DNA from 3 places in the Kitasatospora sp. NPDC087315 genome. Region 1 is predicted to be linked to each of the others. Evidence: riboswitches for the same ligand, from Rfam matches in the RefSeq annotation. Region 1 holds a riboswitch; each other region holds the start of a gene.
The links. A riboswitch is a leader RNA that binds a small molecule or an ion and turns the genes downstream of it on or off. The one in region 1 is predicted to bind cyclic di-AMP.
Positions count from the first base shown of each region.

Region 2: it holds a riboswitch for cyclic di-AMP, as region 1 does, so the genes downstream of both, ACIO5D_RS07020 (transglycosylase family protein) here and ACIO5D_RS21885 (M23 family metallopeptidase) in region 1, are expected to answer to the same signal.
Region 3: it holds a riboswitch for cyclic di-AMP, as region 1 does, so the genes downstream of both, ACIO5D_RS14510 (NlpC/P60 family protein) here and ACIO5D_RS21885 (M23 family metallopeptidase) in region 1, are expected to answer to the same signal.

Region 1 is NZ_JBIUYD010000015.1:24,746-27,552, reverse strand. Features, by position in the region: gene ACIO5D_RS21895 (alpha/beta fold hydrolase) at 1-174, opposite strand, end outside; gene ACIO5D_RS21890 (YiaA/YiaB family inner membrane protein) at 308-598, opposite strand; cyclic di-AMP (ydaO/yuaA leader) riboswitch at 844-1,002, shown strand; gene ACIO5D_RS21885 (M23 family metallopeptidase) at 1,015-1,875, shown strand; gene ACIO5D_RS21880 (hypothetical protein) at 1,940-2,807, opposite strand, start outside.
Region 2 is NZ_JBIUYD010000004.1:8,165-10,971, forward strand. Features, by position in the region: gene eno (phosphopyruvate hydratase) at 1-68, opposite strand, end outside; gene ACIO5D_RS07020 (transglycosylase family protein) at 313-1,200, opposite strand; cyclic di-AMP (ydaO/yuaA leader) riboswitch at 1,206-1,377, opposite strand; gene ACIO5D_RS07025 (cytochrome P450) at 1,602-2,807, opposite strand, start outside.
Region 3 is NZ_JBIUYD010000009.1:10,198-13,004, forward strand. Features, by position in the region: gene ACIO5D_RS14505 (NlpC/P60 family protein) at 1-755, shown strand, start outside; cyclic di-AMP (ydaO/yuaA leader) riboswitch at 1,113-1,267, shown strand; gene ACIO5D_RS14510 (NlpC/P60 family protein) at 1,278-2,444, shown strand; gene ACIO5D_RS14515 (NlpC/P60 family protein) at 2,672-2,807, shown strand, end outside.

The DNA.
Region 1 (2,807 bases):
CCGGCGGCCGGCGGCCACCAGCAGCGGTCGCAGGTGCCGGTACGCGGCCCGGCTGTCGAGCATCCCGGGGAGCAGGACGACCGGGGTGCCGTCGCCCCGCCCGGTGTCGTCGAAGGCCAGCCGGCCGCCGGGGACGTCGAGGTACTGGGTGGTGGGGGTGGTGATGCCGGACATCGTGGGTCTCCTCGGGCCGCCGGGGCGTGTCATCGGCGGTGCTGCCGATAGCCATAAAGCTAAGGCTAATAGCCTTAGCCGTCAAGCTATCGATGCGCGACGGCTTCGGAGGTGCCCGTTCCGTGGTGCCCGCTCAGATCCCTTCCACCTTGAACGGGTCGTGCTCGCTGAGCAGCTTCTCCAGCCGGGCCTGGTCCACCCGGGTGACGATCTCGCTGGTCTCCTGCTTGTCCCGGACCACCTTGGCCAGGGTGAACGAGGAGGTGACGGTGTAGAGCAGGCCGAGTCCGAGGAAGGCCCTGGTCCACCCCCCGACCGGGAGGTAGGCGATCCCGATCGCGAGGGCGGCGGCGGACAGGGCGAAGGAGAGCACGGCCTGGACGTGGTACGCGGCCGTGGTGCGGGACTGCATCGGTGCGTTCATGGCGTCAGGATGGCGGCGCCCCGAGTGGACGCACATGAGTAGAACTACTCAAATGGGGGGTCGTTCGTTGACGTCCAATCACGTTCGGTAGTGTCAGTTGTCGTCAATCGTCCCAAAACGCCCATCGGGTCGCGTGGTGCCCGTGCTGTATCCGGTTGTCCCGAACGGATGGCTTGGAATCAGGGGCGCCTAGGATTAACGTTTGATAACGCAGCGCGGTTGTCAACGCCGTACCCAGACGGCACCGTGCGCCGTCGCCTAATCCCGACGACCCGCCCCCGGGCAGGTCAGGGAGCCGGGGAACCACGTTCCTTGGGGTGAATCGGCCGGGCCCAGGCCCAGCCGTAGGAGACCTTCCTGCTCCGAACCCGTCAGCTAACCCGGTAGGCGCGAAGGAAGGAAAGGAGCGCGCCTCCGTGGCGTCGACGTACTCTCCGGCACACCTGCCCGGCTCCGCCGCCGGCACCCAGCTGCTCGACCACCCGCGGCCCGCCGCCCACGAGGGCGGCTACGGCGGCCCCGCGGACGAGACCGGCCCGCAGCCCGCCGACGCCAACCGGCACCGGATGCCGCGCCAGGCCCGCGGCACCGCTCCACTGCTCGGCGTCACCGCCGTGGCCGCCACCCTCGGCGCCACCGGCTTCGCCTCCGCCACCCCGGCCGCCGCGCCGGCCATCGAGGCCCCGGACGAGACCCCGGTCGCCCTCTCCGCCGACCCCGGCCTCGCGCTCGCCGCCCGCATCCAGCAGCAGGCCGACAGCCAGCGCACCGCCGCCGAGGAGAACGCCCGCGTCCAGGCCGCCCAGGAGGCCGAGGCCAAGCGCGCCGCCCAGCAGGCGGAGGCCAAGCGGGCCGCCGAGGAGGCCGAGAGGGCCAAGCTCGCCGCCATCAACCTGCCGGTGCGCGACTACAACCTCTCCGCCCACTACGGCCAGAGCGCCTCCTACTGGGCCCACCTGCACACCGGCCTGGACTTCGCGGCCTCCACCGGTACCCCGGTCTACGCCGTCGGCCAGGGCACCATCACCTCGGCCGGCTGGTCCGGCTCGTACGGCTACCGGATCGTCGAGACGCTGCCCGACGGCACCGAGATCTGGTACTGCCACCTCTCCTCGATCATCAAGGGCACCGGCAAGGTCGTCCCCGGCCAGCAGATCGGCAAGGTCGGCGCCACCGGCAACGTCACCGGCCCGCACCTGCACCTGGAGGTCCGCCCCGGCGGCGGGGCCCCGGTCGACCCGGAGACCTGGTTCGAGCAGCGCGGCATCACCCCCTGACGCCCGGAGGTGCCCCGGTCCGAGCAGCGGCCGGGGCACCTCCGCGTTCCAGGACCCGGAGGGCTCAGGCCCCGTCGGGCAGCCCGGCCAGGTACGCGTCGATCTCCTCCTGCCCCGGCTCCGGCGCCAGGTCCGGGAACTCCGCCACCAGCAGCCGCGGCAGCCCCGGCACCGTCCACCGGCCGGCCAGCTCCAGCGCCGCCTCGGCGGCCGCCTCCTCGAACGCCCCGAAGTCCCCGGTCAGCTCGTCCGGCATCGGCCGGCCGAGCGCGGTCAGCTCCGCCAGGTTGCGGTAGCTGCGCCGCATCAGGCCCTGCTCCAGCAGCCGCCGGGCGCCGTCGGTGGCCATCCCGACCGTGAGCACCCGGGCCGGGCCCCAGCCCTCACCGGCCGTCTCGTCCACCCAGCCGGCCGGCTCCAGCGCCGCGAACGCGGCCAGCCGGTCCTCCTCCGCCAGCTCCCGGAACCCCTCCAGCCAGGCCCGCACCGCCGCCTCGTCCGCGACGTCCACCCCGTAGGCGTGCAGCAGCAGCGTGTACAGCCGGGGCCAGGTCACCAGGTCCGCCCGCCGCAGCAGGCCGGCCGCCACCTCGCCCTGCCACTCGGCCTCCGCGTGCAGCCGCTCCTGCCGCTTGGCGTTCAGCCGCTTCGCCGCCCGCTGGCGGTCGATCAGCAGCCGCACCGCCTCGCCGTACGCCAGCGGATCCTCCTCCGGCGCGGGCTGGACGTACAGGTAGAGCCGCTCGACGAGCAACTGCTCCACGGCGTTCGAGGTCAGCTCCGGCCAGCCGTCGTGCATCCTGCCCTCGCCCAGCTCCAGCAGCGCCAGCACCGTCCGCAGCGGTTCCTCGGCCACCGGCGCGCGGCCCTCCGCCTCCGCCCAGGCGAGCAGTTCGGCGGCCTTGGTGCGCGGGGCGAGCCGCAGGTCTTCG
Region 2 (2,807 bases), on a different contig from region 1:
ACCTCGACCGTGGGGTTCCCACGCGAGTCGAGAATCTCACGGGCTACGACGACATCGATGGACGGCACGAGGCATCTCCTAGCGGAAGCAGGGGTCCGGCTGACGGTGATGATGTCGGCGGGACGATTGCGGAGTCGTTACGACCAGAGCCTAACCGCACGGGCTCTCAGGGCCACGCTGACCTCGGTCCCGTCTCAGCGTGTGGCCTGCCTACCCACCGGTAGTTCACCTGGTTGCCCCATGGACGGGGCCGGAAGCGGGCGAAGGGGGCCGAATCCGGCCCCCTTCGCCCGCTGTCGCCCGGTGCGGGACTCAGCCGAGGGTGAGCACCTGGCCGGGGACGATCAGGTTCGGGTTGCCGCCGACGGTGCCGCGGTTGCCGTCGTACAGCGCCTGCCAGCCGCCGGAGACGCCCTGGGCGGCGGCGATGGTGGACAGCGTGTCGCCGGACTGGACGGTGTAGCCGTGACCGCTCTTCGGCGCGGCGGCCGGGGCGCTCTGGGCGGCCGCCGGGCGGAAGTCCTGGCTCGCGGCCTGGCCGGCGTACTGCTGGTAGACGCTCTGGTGGCTGGTCCAGTACCAGGCACCGTTGTTCTGGTACCAGTACACCTTCGCGTCGGCGTCCCAGCCGGCCTTGCCGGAGAAGCCCGGGGCCTGGGTGTTCTGCTGCGCGGGCTGGGCGGGCTTCGCGGCCGGCTGCGGGGCCTGCTGCTGGACGGGCTTCTGCGCGGGCTTCTGGGCCTGCTGCTGAACCGGCTTCGGCTGGGCCGGCTTCGGCGCGGCGGGCTTGGCGACGGAGGTGTCGACCGCGGCCGGGGCGCCGCCCTTGGTCAGGCCGGCCTTCTGGGAGCAGACCGGCCAGGCGCCCGGCCCCTGCGAGGCGAGGACCTTCTCCGCGACCGAGATCTGCTGGGCCTTGCTGGCCTGGTTGGCCTGCGCGGCGTACGCGTTGCCGCCGTACGCCTTCCAGGTGCTGGAGGTGAACTGCAGGCCGCCGTAGAAGCCGTTGCCCGTGTTGATGCTCCAGTTGCCGCCGCTCTCGCACTGGGCGACCGCGTCCCAGGTGGAGGCGGGCGCGGCCGAGGCACCGGAGGCGGTGAGGAGCGGCATCGCGAGTCCGACGCCGGCCACACCGGCGACGGCGATGGCCTTCTCGGCCTGGGTACGACGACGGTGACGGCCAGTTCCAACGAACAGCATGAAGATGTCCCTCTCCGCACGCCTGCGAGGTGAGCTGTCGGGTTCGGACCGGGAGGTGGCCCGGCCGCGTCACGCGGAACGTCTCGGCCCGCGCGGGCGGCTTCACCCCAAGCCGTGGGGGACGGCAACAAACCTGGTTCCCCCGCCCCTGCCCAAGGGTTCTGGTCGATTTCCCGTGACGCGGCGGGCAGGATTCGGCGTCCCGCGCACGAGGTCCGCAGCAGCGGACTCCAGGGAGGTTAGACAGATCATCACATCAATCACAAGCTCATATCGCCCACATCACACAGAAATTACGGCCCGTGGTCATACGCCTACCAACCGAGGTGCTATGTCCGGTTTAATGGTGATTCAGGCCACGTGGAGCGGGTCGACGGCACCCGACTGACGCGCCGGAAACCTCAGTCGACGGTCTCGGACGACGGCCTCTCCGGGGTGAATTCGACCGGCAGTTCACGAAGTCCACGCATGATCAGACCACCGCGCCACCGCAGATTCTCCGGGCTTTCGGCTAGCCGCAGATCGGGCAGCCGGGAGAGCAGCGTGGCCAGTGCGGCCCGGCCCTCCAACCGGGCCAGCGGGGCGCCGATGCAGTAGTGGATGCCGTGCCCGAAGCCGAGGTGCGGGTTGTCCGTCCGGGCCAGGTCGAGGGTGTTCTCGTCGGAGAACCGCGCCGGGTCCCGGTCCGCCGCCGCGAGCACCACCAGCACCGGGTCACCGACCGGGATGTCCACCCCGCCGATGGCCAGCGGGGTGGTGGCGAACCGCCAGGTGGCCAGCTCCACCGGGCCGTCGTAGCGCAGGAGTTCCTCGATGCCGGTCTCCAGCAGCGCGGTCTCGCCGCGGACGATCGAGTCCTGCAGCAGGGCCCGCTGGCCGGGGTTGCGCAGCAGCGCGTAGGTGCCGTTGCCGATCAGGTTGACGGTCGTCTCGAAGCCGGCGAAGAGCAGGATGAAGGCCATCGCCGCGGCCTCGTTCTCGGTCAGGTGCTCGCCGTGGTCACTGGCCCGGATCAGACCGGAGATCAGGTCGTCGCCGAGGTCGGCCCGCTTGCGGTGGATCAGCTCCAGCAGATACGCCCGCATCTTCCGTACCGCGCGCCCGACGCCACCGCGCTGACCGCCGCCGTGGCGGATCATCATGCCCGCCCAGTCCCGGAAGTCGTCCTGGTCCTCGGACGGCACGCCGAGCAGGTCGCAGATCGCGTAGATGGGCAGCGGGAAGGCGAACTCGTGGATCAGGTCCGCCGAGCCGCGCTCCGCGAAGCCGTCGATCAGCCGGTCGGTGAGCTGCTGCACCCGCGGCTCGAACTCGGCCACCCGGCGCGGCGTGAACGCCTTCGACACCAGCCGGCGCAGCCGGGTGTGGTCCGGCGGGTCGATGTTCAGCAGGTGCGTCATCAGATCGGCCTGCCGCTCCCCCGGAATGCCCACCCGGCCGGTGCGGTGCGCCTGCCCGCTGTGGTGGGCGGGGTTCTTGGAGAGCCTGCCGTCGGCGAGCGCCTGCCGGGCGTCCGCGTACCTGGTCACCAGCCAGGCCTCCACCCCGCTCGGCAGGGTGGTGCGGTGCACCGGCGCGTGCTCGCGCAACCACGCGTACGCGGGGTA
Region 3 (2,807 bases), on a different contig from region 1:
AGGCCGGGCTGGCCGAGGTGGCGGGCGAGCAGTACCGCACCGGCGGCATCGACCCGTCCGTGCAGCTGATGCTCTCCTCCGACCCGTCGGGTTACCTGGACAAGGCCTCCAGCGTCCAGCAGGCCAGCTCCAGCCAGTCCGAGGCGCTCAAGGGCCTGCAGGACCAGCAGCGCCGCCTGGACCAGCAGAAGGCCGAGGCGGCCGCCGTCCTCGCCTCCCTGGACAGCACCACCAAGGATCTGAACCAGGCCAAGGCGGACGTCAACCAGAAGCTCAAGGAGGCCCAGACGCTGCTGAACTCGCTCAGCGCGGCCGACCGGGCCGCCCTGAAGGCGCAGCAGCAGCAGGACGACCGGGCCTCGCGCGGCAGCGAGCGCACCGACCTGAGCAGCCTGCCGCAGGCCGGCGGGTACGCCGGGGTGGCCGTCGCCAAGGCGATGAGCAAGCAGGGCTCGCCGTACGTCTGGGGTGCCATCGGGCCGAGCACCTTCGACTGCTCCGGTCTGATGGTCTGGGCGTACAAGCAGGCCAATGTCTCGTTGCCGCGCACCTCGCAGGCGCAGGCCGGCGTCGGCACCCGGGTCCCCTCGCTGGACCAGGCGCAGCCCGGTGACCTGATCATCTACCGCGACGACCGCAGCCATGTCGCGATGTACATCGGCAACGGCATGGTGGTGCACGCGCCGCACACCGGTGACGTGGTGAAGGTGATGAAGGCCGACGCGATGAAGATCAACGCCATCCGCCGGGTCTGACGGTTCGTCGATTGGGGGCAGAAGCCCCCGATCCAGACATTCCCTGATAGGTCGACACGCCCGGCCGGGCCGGCCCGCTGCTGTGATGTGGGACACGCCCCGGTCGGGCGCTCTCGACCCGCATTGTGAGTAATGATCAGCCCCGCGTGCGGTTGTGATCACATTCGGTCATATTCACAAATGAACTTGGGTATTCTTCCGTCTTTTTTCTGACAAGGATTTGAACGGATCACGGTTCTGTTACTAGGGTCATGCCTCGAACCACCGTGCAGTCGATCACCCATCCCGGGTGACGGCGGGGGTTACCGTCGAGTTCGTGAAGCAGCGGGGCAGGTGACTGCCCGACGGGGAGTCCAGCAGTCGGGGACGCTGTGGAGCGGAGCCGGGGAACCAAGTTCCTCCGGGGTGAATCGGCGCCAGGTCGACCGGTGGAACGGTCGGTGAGGCGCCGTAGGGCACGCTTCCGGCCCGAACCCGTCAGCTCACCCGGTAGGCGGACGTAGGAAGAAGGAGTCCGCCTTCGTGGCGTCCCATCGTCGTCCCAAGCCCGCCGGCCGTGCCCGCGTCTCCATCCTGACCGCGGCCGCCGCAGCGGCCGTGGCCCTCTCCGCGCAGTCGGGCGCGCACGCCGACCCGACGCCGACCAAGGATCAGGTCAAGGAGCAGGTCGACAAGCTCAACGAGCAGGCCGAGGTCGCCACCGAGCAGTACAACGGCGCCCAGGCCAAGCAGCAGGAGCTGCAGAAGCAGGTCGGCGAGCTCCAGGACAAGGTGGCCCGCCAGCAGTCGCAGGTGACCGATCTGCAGGGCGGCCTCGCCGAGATCGCCGGCGAGCAGTACCGCAACGGCGGCATATCGCCGACCGTTCAGCTGATGCTCTCCTCCAGCCCGGACAACTTCCTCACCCAGGCCGGCACCCTGACGCAGGCCGGCAGCTCGCAGTCGGGCCAGCTGAAGGAGCTCCAGGAGCAGCAGCGCAGGCTCGACCAGGACCGCACCGAGGCCCAGAACAAGCTCGGCGAGCTGGAGGCCACCACCCAGCAGCTGAAGGCGTCCAAGGAGGAGATCCAGGGCAAGCTGGCCAAGGCCCAGGAACTGCTCAACACGCTGACCGAGCAGGAGCGCGAGGCGCTGCGCGCGGCCGAGGAGAAGGCCGCCGCCGAGGCCAAGGCCAAGGCGGACGCCGCCAAGGCGACCGCGAAGGCCGAGGCCGACCGGGCATCCCGCGACAACGGCCGCGGCGACCTGGGCACCCCGTCCTCCTCGCCCGTCACCAAGCCGTCGGCGTCGTCCACGCCGTCCACGTCGTCCGCGCCCAGCGCCCCGGCCGCCAACGGCTCGCGGGCCGCCGCCGCGATCGCGGCCGCCGAGAGCAAGCTCGGCGCGCCGTACGTCTACGGCGCCACCGGCCCGAACTCCTTCGACTGCTCCGGCCTCACCAGCTGGGCGTACGCCCAGGCGAACGTGTCGCTGCCGCGCACCTCGCAGGCCCAGGCCAACGCCGGCACCCGGATCGGCTCGAACATCGCCAACGCCCAGCCCGGCGACCTGGTGATCTTCTACGGCGACAACCACCACGTGGGCATCTACGTCGGTGGCGGCCAGGTCATCCACGCGCCCAAGCCCGGCGCCTCGGTCCGCTACGAGTCGGCCTCCAACATGCCGGTCTCCACCATCGTGCGGCTCTGACCCCGAGTCAGGCTTTCTCGCAGGCCCGGTCTCCCTCGCGGGAGGCCGGGCCTGCGGCTTTTCCGGCCGGCCGGACGCCTGTCCGATTCAGGGTCAAATATTCGGGTTGGTAGGGGTTTGGACTCGCTCGCCCGGACTCGCTAACGTCTGCCACCGGACACCCGCTTCCAGAGCCGCCCGCACCGGAGCGGCCACAGGCCGGGACGCAGAATTGGAGCCGCAGTCGGATGGCCGTGCACCGCCGTTCCCCACAGTCGGGTGCGCACACCCTCGCCCGCGCGCTGGTGCTGACCGCGGCGGCCACCACCGTCCTGGGCGTGGCCGTGGGCGGCAGCGCCCATGCCGCCCCGGGCTCACCGGACG